Regions from separate parts of the Roseibium album genome, predicted to be linked through region 2. Evidence: predicted binding sites of a transcription regulator. Region 2 holds the regulator's gene; the other holds the start of a gene.
What was found. Region 2 encodes PhoB, which activates phosphate uptake and scavenging genes when phosphate is short. Its sites were predicted from a motif close to TGTCATNNANCTGTCAT; they were not measured.

Region 1 (12,064 bases), 800 kb from region 2:
GCGATGAGAACTCCCGGTGCAGATCCACCGCGACCACGCGTCAGGCCGGCTGCAAACTCGGCGAATCCCTCCGCGTTTGTCGTGGTCTCACCGAGCACTTCATTGTTCACTGCCAGGAGCCTGACGGTAACGCCATCGAGCGCTTTTGCTGTTGAGAGAGAACGGATATTCGCTGCAATGCCGCTGTCGCCTGCAAGTGCGGTCAGTCCGAGGTCCGACACCAGGAACCACTGTGTGGCAAGTGTGCCCCAACGGTTCTGCAAATCGAGTTTGGAGCGCGCCGTCATGGCATAGACACCGGGCTTCAGTTCGATCCCGGTTTCGGAAACGGGGAACGCCGTGGTGACGTCCTGGTTCAGCGTGTTTTCGGTTTCGAGAATTCCGGACCAGACCTTTTCGCCAAGCTCGTCCTCGATCTGATCTGCCTGCCACGAATCGAGCTGACGCAGGAAACGGTTGTCGCGCAGAACGTCCGCGACAGACCGGTTACCGACGCGATAGATCGCAGTTTCAACCTCGGTGCTGTTTACCGACACGATCGGAATGGTTGGATTGCCACCTGAGGGGAGAACGTAAGAGCGGCTGAGGAAATGGACCGATGGCGCACGATCCTTCACGTAGATCGACAATTCAGCCGTCTTTTCAAGCTTTTCGTCATCGGCAGCCGGCAAGCCACTGCGGGCTGTGACCTGATAGCGGGCTCCGTGCTCCAGACCGTCGGCACAGATCTGGTTCCCCTCGGTTTCGACCGAGACCGAGCCGGAACCCTTGACCCTGACATAAGGCCCGAGGTCTTCACCCAGAGGAAGCTTTTGCGAAAAGGTCAGACAGATTCTGGGAGAGACGCTGTTCGAATCAACCTGATGATCGACGATACGAAAGCCATGCTGTGCAACAAGGCCGTCGTAGCGGCGACGCAGGTCCGGATTTTCCTCGAGAGCGAGTGAAGCGCGCAGTGCCTTGATCGCCGGTTTGAATTCGTTGCGGCGTTCAAGCGCCCGTCCGAGCAGATCAAGTGCAAATGCCCTCTCCTGCGAATTGATCGCCTTCAGATAGGCATTGATGGCAGCGGATACCGCGTTTTTCTGCTTGGTTTCCCGTTCCTGCCAGTTGTCCGAATTTTGAAGCAGCAATGCTGCTGTCAGGCTTGTCCAGTCGTTGAAGTCGCCAGGTTCCAGAACGATCAACTGGACAAAGTCCGCCTCGGCGAGCGCTCCATTGCGATTGTTCAGCGCTGCAATCCCGTTGCGGCGTAGCTGTTCCACCGTTTGTGCCGTCGAGCGGCCGGAATTGGCGATGCTTTGCGTGTAGGTTGCCGCAGTTTCCAATTGCGAACCGGGCAGAAACGCCAGTTCCGCTTTCCTGTCCGCGCTCAGATCTGCGCGTGGCGCCCTGACTTCAACCACCCTGCCTGCAATGGCGCCAGCGAAACTCTGGAGTTCGCCGAAATCCGATTTCAAAAAACACCAGCCGGCCGACGTGTTGAATGTAAAGGCGCGGCACTGATTGTCAGTCAGACAGGCCGCCTTGCAGCCCTCCAGATCAACATCCTTCACGGTTCGGTAGTCACTTCCGAAGAAGTCGGCGTCATCGATCGTCACGATGCGCCGGTCCTGCGCACCTGCAGGCATTGCCAGTATGGCAGCCGCTCCTGCAACCAGAATCGGACGGAAAATCTTTGATTTTCGGCTGTTCCGATGCGCTGTTTTTGAATAAACGGATTTGAAAACTTTGGAAAAAAGAAACATGGCCTGTCCTCCCGGACCGATAATTTCCCCTATCAAGGCATCGGAACGTGACTAGGACAAGACAAAAATTTGCCCGTTTCGACCTCGAAGGGATCGATCAGTCAATCCGGCCGACCAGTTCATCAATGAGCAACACGATTTCCTGAGCGGCTTTGCTTGAAGGTGCTTCTTCGGTAACGGCAAGCCCCTTGCCCATCGCCGAGGCAAAAACGGTCCTGTTGCCCAGGCGGGAATTCAACGCATCATAGCCTGACGCAGCGATCGCATCGGCCATTTCACCGGTGAGTGATGCGCGCGGTGGAACACGGTTCAACACCAGCAAAGCCGGTGTACTCTCGCGCGCAGCGAGATCGATTGTCTGAGAGGTCGCCCAAAGATCCACAGGTGTCGGCTGGACTGGCACAATGACAAAGTCCGCCGCGTCTATAGCCGGTTTGGCATCTGTATCGGTTTTCGGTGCCGTATCAACAACGACATAACCATGTGATCTTGCCAAGGATCGGGCTTCACGCCGCGCGCCCCACCCCGATGCCGTCCGGAACTCAAGGCCGGTGCCGGCCTCTCCCAGATTTTCTTCACGTGCCTCGAACCAGGTACCAAGGGAGCCTTGAGGGTCAACGTCCAGAATCGCGACGGGCTCGCCTGATCGACCGGCAAGGGCAACCGCCAGATGTGCCGCCAGAGTTGTTTTCCCTGACCCGCCCTTTTGTTGGGCTACAGTCAATATTCGACCGGACATCGCAATCCTCCTGGAAACAACCGGTATATTGCGATGCCATTTTTCGCAGCGCAACAAAACAATGCTGCAATACGAAATATTCCCCTGTCGATTGCAAAGACCGACCTGTTTTGCAAGCAAAGAATGCCGGTCCTGCGTCCTTACTTGCCACCTAGAGAATTATAGACATTCCAGGACGGTCGCCCGGTAACAGGCAGCCCATATTTGGCTTCGGCCTTTCTGATCCCGGCCCGCGTAAGCGGCCCGACCTTGCCGTCCGGTTCGCCTACATTGAAGCCATTCCTGTTGAGGAGCTTCTGCAATTCCAGCCGCTGCACCCTGGAAAGACCCGGATTGTCTGTCGGCCACGGTGTCTTGAAAGGATCGCCATCCGACACGAGTTCGGACAGGAGCGCAATCGCCAGGCCGTAGGAGGTCGATGCATTATAGGAGCGAAGCGCGTTGAAATTCCGCGTTACCAGAAAACCCGGTCCGTTCGCACCGGCCGGGCGGATCAGTGCGGCCTCGGTCTTGCCGGAGATGTTTCCGCCATCGATCTTCTTCAAGCCCCGTTGACCCCAGGTTGACAGGGACGCCCGTTTCTTGAGACCGGCAGGGCCTGAGTATCCAGCGGGAACCTTGACCTCATAACCCCATGCGCGGCTGTCGCGCCAACCGGCATTTTTCAGGAAATTTGCCGTCGAAGCCAAGGCGTCGGGGACGGAATTGACAAGATCCTTGCGTCCGTCGCCGTCGAAATCAACAGCAAGACTGTTGTAGGTGCTGGGCATGAACTGCGTCTGCCCGAAGGCACCAGCCCAGGACCCCTGGAAGTCACTGGCCGGTACGTCACCGCGCGACGCAATCTGCAAGGTCTTGATCAATTCGCCGCGGAAATATTTCTGGCGGCGCTTCCCCGCGCAAACCAGGTTCGCGAGAGCATGGGGTGTATAGAAATCCCCCTTGAACTGACCGAAGTCGCTCTCAATTCCCCAGACAGCAAGAACGATATGACGATCGACGCCGTAGCGTTTTTCGATGTCGGTCAGGGTCTTGCGGTGTTTTTTCAGGTTCTTTTTGCCGTCCTTGATACGTTCGGCGTCGACAAGGAAGGCCATGTAGTCCCAGATTTCAGTCTTGTATTCCGGCTGGGATGTCGAAAACCGGATGACCTTTTCGTCGAAGGAAGCCCCCTTGAGCATCCGCTCCGCGATTTCAGGTCGAACCCCGGCGGAAACGGCCTGCTTTTTGAGCGCCGAAACACAGCTTTCAATGGCGAACGCTGCGCCGGTCATCGACCCGGCAAAAATCCCGGATCCGAGAACCACTGCAATAAGTTTCTTCCAGCCGCCTTGCTGCATCAGCCCCTCCACGTGCGTTGAATCATCCGCCGATCGTCGTGACCATGGCACGACGGAAATGCGGCGAAAAAGGGTTCTGAGAGAACTTAACCACATACAACGGCTGCCTGTCGCCGCAATCAGGGAAAATCCAGCGCACCGCAGCGGTCATGATCCATCGAAAAAACTGGTGCCGGACTGATCGGCCCAGACATTGTCTTTCCCGATCAGACGGCGCAATGCCACAAGTCCTGCCGCGTGCCCATCGGGCCCACCTCCTGATGCGCAGGCCCATTCCAGCACGACGGGTTTGAGGGAGACTTCAAAGAGTGCCGTGGCAGACGTCAGCACACAGATTTCCGTATCGATACCGCAAAGATGAACTTCCGAGAGACTGTTGAGATGAACCCACCGCAAAAGTTCAAACGAGACGGCCGAGTATTGTGGCTTGTCAAAAACGAAAGCTTCTCGTGACGGCTTGAATGCAAGTTCCGTTTCATTTGTGCCTGGCAGGAAACGGTTCCAACCCAGAAAGCAGCGATGAGGCGAGTTGACGTTGTTCAAGAACCTCGATGCCGCGACATGGCGATAGTCGTTCTGCACCTTCTCTACAATGCGAGGGATATGCGACGTCCCGGGTGCAACAAAGCCCCTTTGGACGTCAACAATCAGCAATCCGATGTGATCCAGCATGGTTTTTGCCTCCTGCAGGTCAAGCGGACCATAGGGGGCAAAAAAGCGCAACTGCCGCGCTTTTCTGTTTTCGCGGCTTATCTTCCTTCAATCAGCTTGCGGCGCAGCCAGCTTGAGGTCTGGTCCATCACGATCACGACGACGATTGTCAGAATGATGATGTAACTGGTGTTTTCCCAGTCACGCGAGGTCTTCATGGTCTCGACCAGCATCAGGCCGATCCCCCCGGCCCCGAGGGCACCGATCACGGTGGCCGAGCGTGTATTCGATTCAAGGTAGTAGAGCACCTGGGAAACGAAGACCGGCAGGATCTGCGGGATCACGCCAAAGCGGTATCTCTGGATCTGGCTGGCGCCGGTTGCCCTGACACCTTCGACCTGCTTGTTGTCTATGTTTTCCAGCGCTTCGGAAAAAAGCTTGCCGAGGGAACCGGTATCGGTGAAGGCAATCGCGAGTGCGCCGGTAAGCGGACCGAGACCGAAGGCACGAATGAAGATCAAGGACCAGATCAGCATGTCGATGCCGCGCAGGAAGTCGAACAGTCGGCGCGTTCCGAAGCGCAAGAACCTGGACGGCGTGAAATTCCGGGCGGCAAGAAAGGCCAGGGGCAGGCCGAACAGGGCTGCGGTGATCGTGCCGAGCACAGCCATCATGATCGTCTCGAAGAGGGCCACAAAGACCTCGCCATGCTGCCAGTCCGGATTTTCCAGAAAATCATGCATGATAAGCGACATGTTGGACCTGTTCGGATCCAGGCGCTCATTGGAGAGCGCTATTGCCCAAAGCTGGCTGAAGGACATGCCGTGGAGTTCGGAGTGAAACGGAAACCAGAAATTCTCCCAGCCCCCGAAATAGTTATGCACTTCAATTTTGGTCCGCGTAACCTGCACGCGGCGATCCAGCGTGGGTCTGGCATCGAGCTTTTTCGGGTTGTCCTTCAGCCAGTCGGGTACCGGACCGGCGGGAAGCTCGGTCTCGACACCACTGTTGGTCGCCGTGACCTTGATCGTACCATAGTCAGGAACGGTAAATTCCATCACCTTGCCGGCGATAGTGACCCCGTAGCCCTCGCCAAGATCGATCACGGCGTCGGTGCCGTCGACTTCAACCCATTCGGGCAAGTCTTCCTGTGAATAGGTTGCGCGACGTTCCCCTTCAATGGCGACTTCCATGATGTCGCGGCGCAGAAACTTGGTCACGTGAACCTTGTAGGCGACGGAATCGGTCGCAAGGATCGCCGCGCGCTCGGGCTGTGCCTTGGCAAGCAGGTTCGGCACATTGAAGGCAAACCAGGTGTAGGTCAGATATGCTAGGATCGCCAACGGTGCACCGACCGTGATCCAGGCTCTGCGACGTACATTCCTGAAGACCATATCCCGATTGAAGACCGGCTCATTGAGTGTGTCGATTGCCATCTCAGTTCTCCTCAATGAGCGCGACTGGCGCCGACAAGCTTGCCGCGCAGGAAGGAAGAAACCTGGTCAATCAGCATGATGGTGAGAAACAAAAGCACGAAGATTGCTGCTGTTTCGTCGCCTGCCCCCTTGCCCCAGCCGATTGTCCGGCGCAGTTCCTGGCCGATACCGCCGGCACCGACAAACCCCAGAATGGCAGACGCGCGGACGTTGATTTCAAGCCGCAACAGGAAATAGCTGAGATAGTTCGGCGCGACCTGCGGCATGACCGCAAACCGGATCCGCTGAAGCCAGCTGGCGCCGCAGGCAGACAGGCCTTCTATCGGCTTTCGGTCGATGTTTTCATTGACCTCGGAAAACAGTTTGCCGAGTGCCCCCGCTGTGTGGAAGGCAACTGCGATCATTGCCGGAACCGGGCTGGATCCGAGAACGAAGATCAGGAAAAGGGCAATGATCAGTTCCGGAAAGGCCCGCATAATGTCCATCATGCGCCGGACGACCGGGATGAGCGGGCCCCAGCTGTCGACGTTGCGGGTGGACGCCATCGCCAGAATAACCGCCATGGCGCCACCCAGAAGGGTCGCAACCCCGGCAATATTCAGCGTCTCCAGCATCGCAGGTACGTACTGAATGATCAGGCCGAAGAAGGCAGGCCCGGCCTGCCACGCTTCCACAACGATTTCGCCCGGATAGTCAAAGAACTTGGAAAGGCCTTGCAGGAATCCTCCGGAATTCATCTCGTTTGATTTCGAGTATCCGGAAACCAGCACCGCCGCTACCAGCAAAATTCCCATGAGAGAATAGAGCTGACGGCGTTTGCGCATGGACAGGATTTCCTGTTCGAGAGCGGCAACAGCCATTACCAATGTCCTTTGAAGCAGATCGCAAGAAAACGCGGGCCGAAATGCGGCCCGCGTTCCGGTTCGGACGAACCGATCAGTTTTTGTTTTTCGCCTTACGGGCTTCAACAATGTTGACGTAAGCCTCGTGAGTGATCGGCATGAAACCCTTGGTCTCGCCGGCAGCGATGTTGTAGGCGCAATCCGGATCGATGGAATTCAAGGACGCGACAAGGCCGGTCATCTTGATCTTGACGTCTTCCGGCAGCTTCTTGGAAAGAACAATCGGGCCTTCCGGAATCACCGGGGATTGCCAGATCTTGCGCAGTTCGGTCATGTCGACAAGACCGGCATCAGAGGCCTTGCGCAGGGCACCGGAGTTGTAGCCGTCTTCCCACTCGCCGAGGCCGTCAGCCCAGGTCACGCCGGCGTCGATATCGCCGTTGGAAACAGCAACAATGGTCTGCTCATGGCCACCGGTGAAGACCACGTCGCCGAAATATTCGCCGGCAGACATGGAGTAGCCTTCCTGCGGAATGGCGATGGAGGGGATCAGGTAGCCTGAAGTCGAGTTCGGATCGCCGAAGCCGAAGACCTTGCCCTTCATGTCATCCAACGAGTTGATCTCGCTGTCGTTGCGCGCAAAGCCGATGGAATAGTAGCCGTAGCCGCCATCCACGTTCACCTTGACCAGAACCGGATCCACAGCTTCCGGATCGGTAATGAAGACCTTCGCATAGCCGGAAGCGCCGAGCCAAGCCATGTCGAGATTGCCGCCGAGCAGACCTTCGATCACACCATTATAGTCGGCTGGTGCGAACAGTTTGACCGGAACACCAAGCAGGTCAGCGGTTTTTTGTTCCAGGCATTCGTAAGCACGCAGGCGGTCAGAAGCGTTTTCACCACCCAGAATACCGATGCGGAATTCCGTGATTTCTTCTGCTCCAGCAACTGAAGCGTTCAGAGCGATCATGCTGACAGCAGCAAGCGCAGCAATTTTGGAAACGATTTTCATTTGGGACACTCCCCGGGATCTGAAACTGATGACGTTTATCTGTGCGCAGGCGGATTAACCTGCCGCTGCCGCCGGGGTCATCGCACCGACGGATTCTCTTGTGCCGGTATTTCCGGCATCAATGGCTGTGGAAGTGGCGGCCTCGTTGAAGCTTTCGTCCGCGCCGTAAATTTCACGAGCAGCGGTAGTCGTGAGTTCTTCCGGCTTCCCATCAAAAACGATGAAACCGTCACGCATGCCGATCACCCGATCGCAATAGGAACGCGCCGTGTCGAGCGTATGCAGGTTGCAGATGACAACCTTGTTGTCGCGCTCATGAATTTGCCGAAGCGCGTCCATGACGATTTTCGCATTCATGGGATCGAGAGAGGCTATCGGCTCATCTGCAAGGATCATGTGGGGGCCTTGCATCAGCGCGCGGGCAATCGCTACCCGTTGCTGTTGCCCACCGGACAATTCTTCGGCACGTTTCGTTGCCTCCTGCACAATACCGAGGCGATCGAGAGCCTGGAGCGCATCCGCGACATCCGCTTCGCCGAAGATATTGAAAAGGCTCTTCAACGTGCCGTGGCCATTCAGCCGGCCCAGCATCACGTTGGTCGCGACGTCAAGGCGGGGAACAAGATTGAACTGCTGGAAGACCATGGCGCAATCGCGCTGCCAACGGCGCATCATCGCGCCTCGAAGGCGAAGTATGTCACGTCCCTCGAACAGGATTTTTCCTGAAGTCGCAGGTGTGAGCCGATTGATCATTCGCAGCAGTGTCGATTTACCGGCACCCGACCGACCGATTATGCCGACCATCTGCGGTTCGTCGATATTAAAACTGACCTTGTTGACCGCAGTCCGAGACCCGAAAGTCTTGGTGACATTCTGAAACTGAATCACGCGCCAGCCCTGTTCTTTTTCGATTGATAACGCTGGGCGACATGAGCCATCCGTCGATTACAGAAAGATGACGAGTTCTTGACAGTGAGGCTAAGAATTTACGTCAGTTCAATGACATGGATCTTTCGATCCTTGTTCCGGCTTTGCCGGTTAAGTGAATTCAATACGTTCTTACCGATCCTTAGCGCGATCGATTTACAGCTCATGAGCGCTGAACGGTTCGGCCTGATTTCGAGATGCTGTTTACGGGATTGTCCGATTTTTGTGGTTTTCCACGATGTTCAACAGGCAAAATTAGCGGCTGCCGTCATGACAACGTCATGAAAGCTTCACGCACACAGACTCTGTGCTCGCTAAAAGGCACTCGCCTGGAAGGTCAGCACTTGAAGGAGGTCCGATGTCCGCACCCACGCAAAAACCCTCGCTCACGGAAAGCCCGAATGTTCACCGGGACGCCAACATCATGAATTGCGAACTCGGCATCTGGACGGAGGTCGGCGCGCGAACCGACATGCGTGAGAGCCGGATGGACGACTACTCCTACATCGTACAGGACGGCGACGTCATCTGGACAAGCATCGGCAAGTTCTGCTCGATTGCACGTCGCGTGCGGCTCAATCCCGGAAACCATGCGACCTGGCGCGCTTCCCAACACCATTTCACCTACCGGGCGGCCGCCTATGGTCTTGGTGATGACGACGCCGAGTTCTTTCAGTGGCGCAAGGACGACTGGGTGACCATCGGAAACGACGTCTGGATTGGTCACAACGTCACCGTGCTTGCCGGCGTCACCATCGGAACGGGTGCCATCGTGGCTGCAGGTGCGGTGGTCGCGCGGGACGTTCCCCCATATACGGTGGTTGGCGGTGTGGCCGCCAAACCGATCAAGCGCCGTTTCACCGAAAATCAGGAAGACGCTTTGATGGAGATTTCATGGTGGGACTGGAGCCATGAGCAACTACGCGAACGTTTGCCGGATTTCCGCAACTTGCCGATCGATGCCTTTATTGAAAAATATCGATAGGTGTCTTCGACAACACCCCTATTGAACGCATCCAGCTCGAGTGCTTTGCTGCAGGTCGAAACGCGTTGGAGGCGATAGATGGTGAAACGAACGGCATCGTGCAGATGCGGACAGCTGAGCGCCGTGTGTGAAGGCGAACCGGTACGCATCTCCGCCTGCCATTGTCTTGAATGCCAGAAACGGACCGGCAGCGTGTTTGCCGTTCAGGCACGATGGCCGGACGAGCATGTCACGCTTTCGGGCAAGTTTTCAGAATGGCAACGGGATTGCGACAGCGGGCACACGGCCACTTATCGCTTTTGCCCCACCTGCGGGTCGACCCTCGCCTTTGTGATCGAAGGCTGGCCAGGCGTGACGGCTATCCCGGTCGGAGCGTTTGCCGATCCGGATTTTCCAAGTCCGCGTTTTTCGGTATATGAGCACCGCAAGCATCAGTGGGTCACGGTTCCGGGCGAGAATGTCGAGCATTCTTCCGATCCCTCGATCGCCTTCACACAAGGCGAACTCAAAAAATGAACGAAGCAGAGCAGACCGGTTCGCGGTGTGTCGAGACCCCGATTGCCGCCAGTCTCCATCGCATCATCCTTTACGTACGAGACGTGGATATCAGTACCTCGTTCTATGCATTCTTCTTTGGTTTCAAAGCCATCAGGACACCAACCGACCGGTTGACCGAACTGGTGCCGGAAAATGGCGGTGCGCACTTGCTGCTTCACAAGGCAGGCAAAGCGCAAAAGCTCGGCCAGGCTGCGGTCAAGCTTGTGTTCGATGTGGAGAACGTTGCAGCCTTTCATGAAAGTGCCTCGAACAAGGGATTGAAGTTCGGTTCCATTCACCAGGCAGACGGATATGAATTTGCAAATGCAAAGGATCCTGACGGCAACTCGGTTCAGGTGTCCAGCAGGGCATTCAAGTCAACCTGAATGCGAGCTGCCGCCTCCCCCTGCGCGGCATTTGGCGCTACAATCGAAGCATGACTATTGATACAGCCGTTCTTCAATCGAGCCTGGGCCCTTCACTCAGAAGGTGGCGCGTGCTCAACCGGGTCAAGCAGCATGCACTTGCGGAAGACCTGGGCGTTTCCCAAAGCAGGATTTCACGTTGGGAAAGTGGACGGTCCGAGCCCGACGACCGCGCCCGGCGGAAAATCACGCGTCTATTGCGTGCTCGTCCGGAAACCGCGTCAGATCGTGCTCTTCTGGACCTTGTCACGCAGGCCTCGACGCCTGTGCACCTTGTCTGCGACCTGACTCACCGGCTTCTTGCCGCGTCACCGAAACGCGTGCGGCTTTGGCACGTGCCTGTCTCGGAGCTGATGGACAGGCCCTTATGGCAATTTGCTTCCGAGAGCATTCGCCGTATCGAGCACCAGTTGGAGGACAAAGGCTGGTTCGAACCCTGCGGCGTCGACATTGTCTACCGCACGGAACGCGCGGAATTCACCGAACTGACAATACCGGAAAGCGATATCCGGATTTCGCGACTTGCCCTGTCAGACGGACGATTTGCGCGCCTCGTACGGGATGAGCCAAAGGCACCTGCATAAATTATTCAGACTGTCGAAAAGCTGCAGCGGGAACGTTATCATCGACACCATGTCGCTATCAGATCCCGAGATGCCAGCTGCGGCCATGCAGCCTCAACGACTGACCGGACTCCTGACCTTTCTCCAGGAGGCAGAAAGGTTGAAAGACACACTGCGGTCCGGCTCAACGCGCCAGGGCCGTCCGGAAAGCACGGCGGAACATAGCTGGCGGCTTGCACTCATGGTTCTTCTGTTTGAAAGGGAACTTGCGGGAGTCGACTTGTCGAGGCTAATGAAACTGTGCCTGATACACGACCTCGGTGAAGCAATTTCCGGGGACGTTCCGGCACCGCTGCAACGCGATGGCGATGATCGGGAGAAGCGGGAAAGAGCCGATTTTCAGACGCTTTGCGCCAGCCTGCCAGCAGACGTTTCACGAGATTTTCTTGTCCTGTGGGACGAATACGCTCAGGCTGAAACGCTCGAGGCGCGTCTTGCCAAGGCATTCGACAAGCTGGAAACCATTAAGCAGCACCACCTGATGCCGCCCCAAAGCGTTGAATTTCATGAGTTCAACCTGACATACGGACGCGAGCGCACGGATGTATTTCCCCTGACGCGGCAAATCCGCGATATCGTGGACGAAAATACGCTTCAGATTTTATCGGAGTTAAGGAAAAGTGCCGACTGAACCCGGAACGCATCTTTTCGGCGAAGCAATCACATACCCCCGGGTGTGGACCGGCCTGGTAGGCTTGATCACCTTTCCCGGATTGCACTAGGATTTTCCTCCTGCAGCGGAAATGCCCGCTCACTTCGGAGGATGCACCCATGTATACGATCCTGCCCCGCAGCAATG
Region 2 (12,064 bases):
GCCGGGAAAAGCCATATGCTTCTGCGGCTTCGATCTGTCCGCGCTCAACGCCGATAATGCCTCCCCGCATGATTTCGGAGGTAAAGGCGGCCGAGTTCAATCCAAGCGCCAAAACCGCACAGAACCAGGCTTCCCTGAGCAATGGCCAGGCAAAACTGTCGCGAACGACTTCGAATTGCCCCAGGCCATAGTAAATCGCGAAAAGTTGGACCAGGAGCGGTGTGCCTCGGAAGAACAGAACATAAAAGTCTGCGGCCTGGGCAATGACAGGTGCGCGACGCATTCTTGCCCAGCACAACAGTGCTCCCAGGACAAGTCCAATGGCCAGGCTGCAGACCAGAATGCTCAACGTAACGGGCAAACCAGCCACCAATTGCGGAACAAAGGAGAGCAGAAGATCCCAATTCATGCGCTTGCTTCCTTGAGCGCAAACCGGGCTTCAGCTCGTTTGAACAGCCGTTCAGAGAGAAAGGACACACACAGATAGATCAGCGCTGCCACGGCATAAAATGTAAAGGGCCGGTGAGTGGCACCGGCCGCGACACTTGCCTGGCGCATCAATTCCGCAACGGCTGTCATCGATACAAGAGCCGTGTCCTTCAACATGACAAGCCAGATGTTTCCCATCGCCGGCAAGGCGACCCGCAGCAATTGGGGAAGCTCAATCAGGGTGAAGCGTTTGACAGGCCCGAAACCGTAGGCATCAGCTGCTTCCAGCTGACCCTTTGGAATACTGCTGGCTGCTCCGCGAAAGGCTTCGGCAGCATAGGCGGTCGCAATCACGGCGAGGGCAAACACACCGAGTGCAAATCCGCTCAGGTTGATACGCTGGGTGTATCCCAGACTGGATGCCACGGACTGAATGACAGTGCCTGTTCCGAAGAAAAAGAGATATAGGACAAGGAGTTCCGGGACGCCGCGAAAAACCGTAACGTAACTGACCGTGATATAGCGGGCCATGGTTCCCCGGCGTCGGAAAAGCATGAGAAGCAGACCGCAGACCAGCCCCACCCCAAATGCGAGAACTGCAAGCGCCATGGTGGTTGCGAGGCCCGACAACAGCTCGTCGCCCCACCCGGATTTGCCAAATGACAGCAGCTCAAGCATTCCCTGCGACCCTTGTTTTCTTGAAGAGGCATCCGCGGGATCGTGCGTTGCCTCTTCGATACTTGAGATCCGAAATCTTGCCGGAACTTAGGGCGTAACGTCGTAGCCGAACCACTTGTCCGAGGCTTTGGTGATCGTGCCGTCGGCCAGGAGTTCGGTAATCGCCTCGTCTATCCTGGCCTTCAGTTCGGCATTGCCCTTGCCGATCCCCAATCCGATCCCGTCACCGAGTTGCGGATACTCCGCATAGGTCATCAACGGACCGAACATGGTCAAATTTGCGTCCTTGTCGGCGCCACCGAATTCATCCCAGGCTGAAACTTCCATCACGGCGGCGTCAATCCGGCCGGTCTTCAGGTCTGCGATGATCTGATCCGCCTGCTGATAGGTCTTGACGTTGGCGGTCGGGAAATGTTCGGCAACCACCCGCTCGAAAATGCTCGACCCCTGCACGCCGACCGCCTTGCCGTCGATCGCGGCCTGCAGGCCGGATTTGTCCGAAATCTCGCCAAAGCTCTCGCCGAGCGTACCGAACGATGCCGGGGCCTGCGCATATGCGGTCGAAAAATCGATGCTGTTCTTCCGTTCCTCGGTGATGGATATCGCGGACATGATCAGATCGTACTGCCCGGCAACGAGTGCCGGCAAAAGCCCGTCATACGCCTGGTTGGTCCATTCGCATTCCATCTCGATCCTTGCGCAGATGGCATTGCCGACATCCAGATCGAAACCCAGCATTTCACCGGAAGAATTCACAGATTCCCAGGGCGGATAGTCAGCGCTTGTTGCAATTCGCAATGTCTCGGCGCCGGCAGGCAAAACCGCAAATGCGGAAAGCGCTGCCGCGATTACCAGTCTCTTCATTTCACTCCTCCTCCTAGTCACATTACGGACGCCAGAAACTGAGCGGCGCGCTCGGTTCTTGGTGCGTCAAAAACCTCTTCAGGCGTCCCGCTTTCCGCAACCCGCCCCTGATCGAGGAAAATCACCCGGTCGGAAACATTGCGAGCAAAACCCATTTCGTGTGTCACCATCAGCATCGTGTTGCCTGCGGCGGCCAGTTCCTCGATGACCTTCAGAACTTCTCCGACCAGTTCCGGATCAAGAGCGGATGTCGGTTCGTCGAACAGCAGCGCGCGTGGCTCCATCGCCAGCGCACGCGCGATCGCTGCACGCTGTTGCTGGCCGCCGGACAACTGATGCGGATAAAAGTGCATTCGTTCACCGAGGCCGACACGCACCAACAGGTCGTGTGCACGCTCATTCGCTTCGGCGCGGGGCTTACCCAGCACATGGATCGGAGCGATCGCCACATTGTCGCGGACACTCATGTGCCGCCACAGATTGAAACTCTGAAACACCATGGGCAAGGCCGTTCGCAGAGCCCGCACTTCCTTCGTTACCTTCAGACCGTGGGCATTGCTGGAATATGCGACAGGACTGCCGTCCAGGGATATCGCCCCCCCATCAGGCACCTCCAGCAAATTCAGGCATCGTAGGAACGTGCTCTTGCCCGAACCCGAGGAGCCAATAATCGTGATCACCTGACCCTCATCGGCCGCAAGCGAGATGTCGTGGAGAACGCGCAGCGAACCGAATGATTTGCTAAGGTTTTGAACCGACAAACGCGTTGTTGCAGCTGACATTTCGTAGTTACCCGTATCGTTTTGATGCGCGAGGGCCAGACCCGAAAAAAACCTGTTCAATGGTTTTGCAGTTCCGCCTGTTTCAGCTTGCGCCACACGGACCTTGCGATGGCTGCATCCTGAACAGCGACCCCGGTGAGATCGACTATCGTGATATCTTCCTCCGCCCGGTCGAGCCCCCCCTCAAGCAGCACTTCGCCAAGAAGGGTCAACCGGCTCCTGGAAATGTCGCCGGTCTTCAAAGCGTTGGCGGTTTCGCCGTGCTCGGTGCATTGATCCAGGGAATCGACAACCACGTGTGATGCTTTTGAAAACAGCGCCGGTTCCAGCTCCTGCTTGCCGGGTGAATCCGCACCCATCGCCACGATATGCGTACCCGGCCTGACAGCAGGGGACTTGACGATCGCTTCGCGGGACGCGGTCGTCGTGACAATCACCTCAGAAATCGCGCAGAGCGCCTCAACGGTATCCGCTTGCGAAACGCTGACATCACTCATCTCCGCCTTCAGGTCTTCGACCACGGCAGAGACCTTGTCCGGCGAACGCCCCCAGACGACAACCCGGCTGAATCCCAATTGCCTGCAGATCAGCATCGCCTGCAAACGTGACTGAATGCCAGTGCCGATAACTCCAAGCGTTGTCGACCCTCGCCGGGCCCCGACACGGACCGCAATGACACCCGCCAGAGCCGTGCGCAGGTCCGTGAGCGCGCCCTCGTCCAGAAGGATCGCCAGCGGCATTCCCGTTGCTGCGGAGACAACCGCCATGAAGCCATTGCTGGAAGACAGACCCAGTTCCTGATTTCCGTAAAATCCGGTTGCCAGCTTGACGGTGAAAACCTCGTCATCCCCCAGATGCGCGCATTTTATATGGCACTCGCCATCAGCCTTGGGAAAGGCGAGATGGGTTACCGGCGCGACCTGGGCCTCCCCTCGCGCAAAGGTTCTGAAAGCTTCTTCGATTTCCGCAAGCGCGGCGCATTCGTCGATCTGCGCCAGAATTTCCTGCTTGTTTACCAGCCGCATCTGTCTCTCTCTGCCAGAACGCCACGAGCCGACGCCCCGGATTTGGCTGGCTCGTATCGAATTTCTAGACAAATTGTCTAATTTAGATTATTTTGTCAATACTCAATCTGCAATGGTTTCAGAGACAGGAGAAACGGGAAAACATGGTGGAGCTGGAAGACATCCATGCCGCACAGAACCGCATTGCGGACTTTGTTCGGCCGACGCCCTTGCGCAAGTCGCATGGACTGTCGAGGGATTTGAACGCCCCGATCTGGCTCAAGATGGAAACGATGCACGATACGGGCGCATTCAAACTGCGCGGTGCGGCAAACAGATTGCTCACGCTGGATGGCCAACAGAAATCGCGCGGTGTCATCACCGTTTCGAGCGGCAATCACGGTCGGGCCGTCGCCTATATGTCCAGGCTATTGAACATCCGCGCTGTTGTTTGCGTCACCAACATCGTTCCACCGGAAAAAGTAAAGGGACTTCACGACTTCGGAGCCGAGGTGATCGTGTTCGGCGAGAACCAGGATGAAGCGGATGCTGAAGCGCGTCGCATTGCGGATCGGGACAATCTCGTCTTCATCTCTCCGTTCGACGATCCGCATGTGATAGCTGGCCAGGGAACGATCGGCCTGGAACTGCTGGCAGACCGGCCTGATCTTGAAATCGTCTTCATTCAGCTCAGCGGCGGCGGCTTGATGTCCGGTGTGGCCAAAGCACTCAAAAGCCTGAAACCGGAAATCAGAATTGTCGGTGTTTCCCTGGAACACGGTGCGGCGATGATGGAAAGCATCAAGGCGGGCCGGATTGTCGAAGTCGATGAAAAACCGTCGATAGCCGATGCTCTTCCCGGCCCGATTCCGACCGATAATCAATACACATTTTCCATGTGCCGCGAACTCGTTGACGAATTTGTACAAGTCCGGGAACGAGAGATCGTGGACGCAATGAGATACGCGCTTACGCATGAGAAGTGCCTGATTGAAGGTGGAGCCGCGGCCGGGATCGCGGCCCTTCGCAAGTGCGTCGACACGCTCGATGGCAGAACGGCAGCAACGCTGTTGACCGGTAACAACATCAGCCTGGACCGGGCCCTCAAGGCCATGGACCTCGACCCGGAGTCAGAGCCTGAGCCTGCCTGCTGACGACATCAATTTTCCCAGACGGGGACCGCGCTCCAGCGTGAGTACAATCACCGCGCCGGAACCGATTGCGTCAGCTTGGTATCATGCCGACCGATACCAACGCCAATGCACTCGGACGGCCTTTCAGTGCACGCCAACTATTCTTGCTTCGACACAGCAAGTGAATATGCGCTCCACCCGGTCGGTCAAGAGCAGATCCATCAGATTTAAAAGCCTGCCAAACAGTCGCTCTTTTTTGTTTGTTTACCTTACTTAGCGATACCTTCAAGATATTCCCGTAGATATACGGAATTGTGACCAATATTACAGATAAACTTCCGTTCTCTTCTAACCTGAGGCCGATCGAGAGAAAGTTCAAGTAACTATTTCGCAACTCTCTCTCTAAATGACTGGTTGATAGACCTTCCAGCCAACTACGAATTTTAGAGGAATCGGATGAAAAGCCTTAAGATACTTACAGCATCTACTGCTCTCGCATTCGGCTTGACCACTGGTACGCCAGTCCTGGCTGATCCGTCTTCCATGTTTATCCTTGACGCTTCCGGGTCTATGTGGGGACGTCTTGATGACGGCCGCCCCAAGATTTCCGTCGCGCGGGAAGTCTTGAGCAGCGTTACCTCGAAGCTTCCGGTTTCGGTAAATGCAGGACTGATTGCTTACGGGCACAGACGCAAGGGAGACTGCTCCGACATCGAGCTGGTTCATCCCATTTCCGCCGCGGGAGGGGCGGCGATCGGCGGCAAGCTCAATTCTTTGTCTCCGCGCGGAAAGACCCCGATTACGGAAGCCTTGCGCCTTGCCGCAGAAAAGCTGACGGGACAGGAAGACGACAGGACCATTGTTCTGGTCAGCGACGGAATTGAAACCTGCGAGGGCGATCCGTGCGCTCTGGCCGAAGCATTGCAAAAATCCGATGCCGGCCTCAAGATCCATGTTGTCGGATATGGTGTGGACGCAGACGCACAGAAGCAGTTGCAATGCGTGGCTGAAAAGGGCGGCGGCGCCTACTTCCCGGCCAACGACACATCAGGTCTTGTCGAGGCACTTTCACAAGTTACGGAAAGCATCGCCACACAGGAGACCATCGTTGTTGAGGCACCGGAAGTCACCGAGGCAGCCGACACAATTCAGTTGCAGATTGCAGGTCCCGGCACGATCCAGCTGAAGCTCGCCGACTGGGTGAAAATGCCGAAGTACTGGAAGATAACGAACCCGGAAACAGCCGACGAGATTGCAAAGGTCACAGAAGACAGCGTCTCGGCGATGCCCGGTGCCTATCAGCTGGTCTGGAGACATCTTGAACACGGTGCCCAGGAAGTGACACTTCCCGAGGTGGTCTCAGTGTCATCCGGACAGACGACCGAGGTAGCAATCGATACCGGCCTTCAGCTCGTGCCACCCACTGGCGAGGACAAGCCCTATTACTGGCAATTGCTCACCAATGACAGCGATCTTGAGAACAGTTTCCGCAAACGGGAACCTGCTGCCTGGTACTGGGTCTGGGACGCTGTTCCGGTTCCTCCTGGCGACTACACTCTGATCGTGCGCCAAAGTGAGCATGACCATGCGGAAGTCAATCTGGGTCGGATTTCGCTGGACAAGGGTAAGCTCACTCAGATTGCGCTTGACCAGGGGCTGAACCTTAGCTGGAACGCGGACTGGGACCAGATTTATTATCTCAAAGTCACGGATGCGGCCGGCAACGAAACCAAGTTCGACGGACAGGGCCCGATTTTTCTGGCGCCGGGCACTTATGATCTGGCGCTCAGGTTGACCGAGCACAATCACAGCGAAGCCGATTTCGGAACAATAACCGTATCCGAAAAAGGCTTTGTCGACGCCAAACTGACCTCCGGTATCAAGTTCGACACCCAGATCCCGGGTGAAATCAAGGTGACAGCCAAGAACCTGGATTCGGGCAAGGAAGCCAGCATCAGCTGGAGCGGTTCATCCAGCAACCGCTGGCCACCGATGCCCCTGGGAGCCGGACGCTACCAGATCGACATGCAGATCAAGGGCTCGGCACCAATGACGATCGTCCCCGAGGTAACCATCAAACCCGGTCAGTTCATCACGGCGAAGATGTGAGACATCGAACCGGTCTTAAAAAAAGCCCGCCATTCGGCGGGCTTTTTCATTATTGGAGCTTCGCCCGAAGGGGCCTGTCCTGGAACGGATCAGCCGGCGACCGAGAACTGGTCATTGAAGGCGTAACCGGCACCGCGGACCGTGCGGATCGGATCCTTGGCCTTGCCCTTGTTGAGCGCCTTGCGCAGGCGCCCGACATGAACATCGACCGTGCGTTCATCAACATAGACGTCATGACCCCAGACACCGTCGAGAAGTTGTTCCCGGGAGAAAACGCGGCCGGGCGATGTCATGAGAAACTCCAGAAGCCTGAATTCGGTCGGTCCCAGATGGACTTCCCTGGTATTCCGGCGCACACGGTGAGTTTCGCGGTCCAGTTCAATGTCCCCGGACCGGAGCATGGTCGAAACGACTTCCGGACTCGCCCGGCGCAGAATGGCCCTGACACGCGCCATCAATTCCGGGACGGAGAAAGGTTTAACGACATAGTCGTCTGCGCCCGTGGACAGGCCCCGGATCCGTTCTGCCTCCTCGCCGCGTGCCGTCAGCATGATAACCGGGAGGCGCTCGGTGTCTTCGCGGGCGCGCAAGCGCCGGCAAAGTTCGATTCCCGACAATCCCGGCAGCATCCAGTCAAGCAGCAGAAGATCCGGCTGGCTTTCACGCAGGCGGATTTCCGCTTCGTCCCCGCGAATGCAGGATTCCACCTGATATCCCTCTGCTTCCAAATTGTATCTCAAAAGAAGGCTGAGCGGTTCCTCGTCTTCAACGATAAGCACCTTCGGCATTCATTCTCGCTCCGATATTGTCGGCCGGCAAAAGGACGCCGGCCGGGTATTTCCCGCTAATTCCGACGGCTAAACGGCACCGGTTGTTTCATCGAGTTTTGCGCGGTCTTCAGGAAGGCGGTCACCCGTGACCATGTAGTAGACGTTCTCGGCGATATTGGTTGCATGGTCGCCAATGCGCTCGATGTTCTTGGCGCAGAAAAGCAGGTGCACGCACTGGGTGATGACCCGCGGATCTTCCATCATGTAGGTGAGCAACTCGCGGAACAGGGAGGTATAGATGGCATCGACTTCTGCATCCGCTTCCTGTACCCGCCGGGCTGCCTCGGCGTCGCGGCGCGTATAGGCATCGAGGACCTGTTTCAACTGACCCAATGCGAGCTCGGTCATGTGCTCGACACCAATGGCAAGTTTTTTTGATTTCAGATTGCTGTCGATGGCAATGGCGCGCTTTGCGACGTTCTTGGCAAGGTCGCCGACACGTTCCAGATCGTTCGCAATACGGCTGGCAGCGGTGATTTCACGTAGGTCCTGCCCCATGGGCTGGCGAAGTGCGATCATCTCGATGAGTTTCATCTCGACCTCCTGATGAAGGGCATCGAGACGTTCGTCGTTCTCAATCGTCGATTTCGCCAGCTCGTGATCCTGTGTGACGAGTGCGGACACCGCGTCGGCAAACGCGCGCTCCGCCAGGCCACCCATCTCGGCGACTTTTCCGGCCATTGCCGTCAGTTCTTCGTCATATGCCGAGACTGTATGTTCAGACATCCTGTGTCCCCTTCAGATTTCGGTAATTCGATTAGCCGAAGCGGCCGGTGATATAGTCCTGCGTACGCTTGTCTTTCGGATTGGTGAAGATGTCCTGCGTTGAACCTTCCTCGACCAGAATTCCAAGGTGGAAAAATGCCGTACGCTGCGAAACACGGGCCGCCTGCTGCATGGAATGTGTCACGATAACGATGGTGAAATTCTCGCGCAATTCGTCGATCAGTTCTTCGACTTTAGCCGTTGCGATCGGGTCAAGTGCCGAACACGGCTCGTCCATCAGGATCACTTCCGGACTGACGGCAATCGCTCGCGCAATACACAGACGCTGCTGCTGACCTCCGGACATCCCGGTACCGGGCTCATCCAGACGGTTCTTCACCTCTTCCCAAAGACCGGCTTTTTGAAGACTGGACGAGACAATATCGTCGAGCTCCGCCTTGTTCCGGGCAAGACCGTGGATCCGTGGGCCATAAGCGATGTTGTCGTAGATGGATTTCGGGAAAGGGTTTGGCTTCTGGAAAACCATTCCGACCTTGGCGCGCAACTGCACGGGGTCGACTTTCGGATCATAAATGTCTTCGCCGTCAATCCTGATCGAGCCTTCTACGCGGCATATGTCAATCGTGTCGTTCATCCGGTTGATCGTGCGCAGGAATGTCGACTTTCCGCAGCCGGACGGCCCGATGAACGATGTAACCGATCGCGGCTGAATTTCTATGTCGACGTCTTTAATGGCGTGCGTATCACCGTAGTAGACCTGCACCTTACTGGCGGAAATCTTGCTTTCGGTCATCTCAATCGCCTGTTCAATGTTCGCCATCTCGTTCATCAGATCGTTCCTTACCAGCGGCGCTCAAACCTGCGGCGCAGGATGATCGCGAGAATATTCATTGAGAGGAGGAAGATTAGGAGGACAACAATACCGCCCCATGCTTTTTCATAGAATGCAAAATCCGCTCGCGCCGCCCAGGTGTAAATCTGAGCGGGCATTGCCGAATTTGGATCAGTGAAGCCGGCAATCAGGCCTTCAGGGTAACCGCGTGCGACGAAGCCGACCATACCAATAAGAAGCAGCGGTGCTGTTTCGCCAAGTGCCTGTGCCAACCCGATGATCGTGCCTGTCAGAATTCCCGGCATCGCCAAGGGCAGCACATGATGGAAAATCGCCTGCATCTTGGATGCTCCGACACCCAGCGCAGCATCACGGATGCTCGGCGGAACCGCCTTGAGAGACGCTCTGGTCGAAATGATGATTGTCGGGAGCGTCATAAGCGTCAGAACAAGTCCGCCAACGATCGGAGCCGACTGCGGCAGATGCATGAACTGGATGAACACGGCCAGACCCAGAATGCCGAACACGATCGATGGAACAGCGGCCAAATTCGATATGTTCACTTCAATAAGGTCCGTAAACCTGTTTTGAGGTGCAAACTCTTCAAGATAGATTGACGTTGCCACACCGATCGGGAGCGACAGGAACAGCACGACCAGCATCATGAAGAACGACCCGACCACCGAGGCACCAATACCGGCAGCGCCCGGATTATCCACGCCGGAGTCGGCTCCAGTGATGAAATTCCAGTTGAACACCGTCTTGATAACGCCGGCATCAACCAGAATATCCACAAGGTCCAGGTCGGCTTTCTGCAGGAACCGGCTGTCTGTCATGTTCTCGCGAGTGACGCGGCCGTTCATGTAACCGTCAACTCTTGAAGACGCCGCGAGTTCGAAGCCCACGGTATCGCCAAGCTTGTCCTGATTGGCCGTGAAGTATGTCCTGATCGTGTTTCCAGGTTTGCCGACGATGCGCTCAATAGTAGCGGCATCAAAAGGGACACTGACACCGCTCTCCTGCAGCTGGCCCTGAAGCGCTCCGATAAAGATCTGCTCATAGGCCTTTGTCTTGAAGAGCTGGCCTTCGGCTTCGTCGAATTGCTCCTGCGTCAGACTGAACTCAACTTCAACAATCGTCCTTGAAAAGGCGGGAATGCCTTCACTGATAATCGTATATGCAAGAACCACCAGGAAAAACAGGCCGATTCCAATCGCAGCAACGCCATAGGCCTTGAACCTCTTTTCGGCGGCATTTCGCTTACGGGTCAGGTCATCAACTTCATAGAGCGACTTGGACTTGAAGGGCAGATCTGCCGGCATTTCGGCAACCTTGGGAGAAATCGTTGTATCGGTCATCAGTCATACTGCTCCCGGTATTTGCGCACGATGTAGAGCGCGAAAATGTTTAGGCCAAGAGTTACGATAAAAAGGGTCATGCCAAGGGCGAACGCCACAAGCGCGACTGGAGAAGCAAAATCCGCATCACCAGTCAGCTGACTGACAATCTTGGCTGTCACTGTGGTCATTGCTTCAAAAGGATTGAGGCTCAGCCGCGCTGCCGCCCCTGCTCCGAGAACCACAATCATGGTTTCACCAATGGCGCGCGAGGCCGCCAGCAGGATGGCTCCGACAATGCCCGGCAGGGCTGCCGGCAGCACGACCTTTTTGACCGTTTCCGATTTCGTTGCGCCGAGACCGTATGATCCGTCGCGCATAGCCTGCGGAACCGCGTTGATGATGTCGTCCGACAACGAACTCACGAACGGGATCAACATGATGCCCATGACCAGACCGGCTGTCATCACCGCCGTTCCGGCTTTCATGATACCGAAGCCATTGTCGCCGAACACCGACATGAGAAGCGGACCTACAGTCAGCAGAGCGAACAGGCCGTATACGATGGTCGGGATACCTGCAAGGATCTCCAGCAGCGGCTTTGCGACAGCGCGTACCTTGGGGCCCGCATATTCGGACAGGTAAATCGCGGCGAACAGCCCGATCGGTACAGCCACCGCAAGAGCCACAAACGAGATGTAGAATGTACCCCAAAGAAGCGGAATAATGCCGAGCTCGGAAGATCCGCCGCGACCGGAGAAGCTTGGGGACCATGTCAATCCGAAGAAGAAGTCAGCGGCAGGGTAAAGCTTGAAGAATTCTATGGTGTTGAACACGAGCGATAAAACGATACCGACGGTTGTCAGGATCGCTATGGACGCCGCCGCAATCAGAATTGCCTGCACGCCTTTTTCAACGGTGTTCCGCGCTCTGAACTGTGCATTGGTTTCCCTGAGAGCCCAAAGAGCGCCGACAATTGCAACCAGGATTACGGCAATTGTCATATAGAAATTGCCTGCAGCGGCCAGAACCCGATAGCGCTGCGCAGCACGCAAGACGGGCTGTGTGATGTCGGAAGTAACGATCTGGCCGGCTTCCTTGAGGCGCGCGGTGACGTCGTTGAAGTCTGCGCGGGCGTTGCGGGCGAAATCTTCCGTTATGACATCGGAGGCAACAGCATTATCGAGACCGCGCGCAGCACGGCGCACTTCAGCCAGGACGAGCCCGCGGGATGACCCTTCGCTGATCGCACTGTCCGGGATCATCGCCGAAATATCGCTGTTGACGTAAAACGGCTGCGCAAGCAGCCAGGCAATCAGGAGCAGAAAGGCGGGTACCGC

Region 1: a site for PhoB is predicted at 8,757-8,773, ahead of phnC (phosphonate ABC transporter ATP-binding protein). Genes of this name have one in related genera too.

The regions. Positions count from the first base shown of each region.
Region 1 covers NZ_OZ247583.1:3,677,902-3,689,965, reverse strand. Annotated here, with positions in the region: gene ACO6TI_RS16795 (MG2 domain-containing protein) at 1-1,748, opposite strand, end outside; gene parA (ParA family partition ATPase) at 1,846-2,487, opposite strand; gene ACO6TI_RS16785 (lytic murein transglycosylase) at 2,628-3,827, opposite strand; gene ACO6TI_RS16780 (cysteine hydrolase family protein) at 3,975-4,499, opposite strand; gene phnE (phosphonate ABC transporter, permease protein PhnE) at 4,577-5,914, opposite strand; gene phnE (phosphonate ABC transporter, permease protein PhnE) at 5,926-6,774, opposite strand; gene phnD (phosphonate ABC transporter substrate-binding protein) at 6,851-7,768, opposite strand; gene phnC (phosphonate ABC transporter ATP-binding protein) at 7,823-8,656, opposite strand; gene ACO6TI_RS16755 (DapH/DapD/GlmU-related protein) at 9,054-9,680, shown strand; gene ACO6TI_RS16750 (GFA family protein) at 9,759-10,196, shown strand; gene ACO6TI_RS16745 (VOC family protein) at 10,193-10,603, shown strand; gene ACO6TI_RS16740 (helix-turn-helix domain-containing protein) at 10,654-11,226, shown strand; gene ACO6TI_RS16735 (HD domain-containing protein) at 11,276-11,896, shown strand; gene ACO6TI_RS16730 (STAS/SEC14 domain-containing protein) at 12,037-12,064, shown strand, end outside.
Region 2 covers NZ_OZ247583.1:2,876,361-2,888,424, reverse strand. Annotated here, with positions in the region: gene ACO6TI_RS13400 (ABC transporter permease) at 1-409, opposite strand, end outside; gene ACO6TI_RS13395 (ABC transporter permease subunit) at 406-1,107, opposite strand; gene ACO6TI_RS13390 (transporter substrate-binding domain-containing protein) at 1,195-1,971, opposite strand; gene ACO6TI_RS13385 (amino acid ABC transporter ATP-binding protein) at 1,989-2,753, opposite strand; gene ACO6TI_RS13380 (hypothetical protein) at 2,810-3,778, opposite strand; gene ACO6TI_RS13375 (threonine ammonia-lyase) at 3,922-4,911, shown strand; gene ACO6TI_RS13370 (vWA domain-containing protein) at 5,347-6,999, shown strand; gene phoB (phosphate regulon transcriptional regulator PhoB) at 7,089-7,787, opposite strand; gene phoU (phosphate signaling complex protein PhoU) at 7,857-8,555, opposite strand; gene pstB (phosphate ABC transporter ATP-binding protein PstB) at 8,587-9,384, opposite strand; gene pstA (phosphate ABC transporter permease PstA) at 9,396-10,745, opposite strand; gene pstC (phosphate ABC transporter permease subunit PstC) at 10,745-12,064, opposite strand, start outside.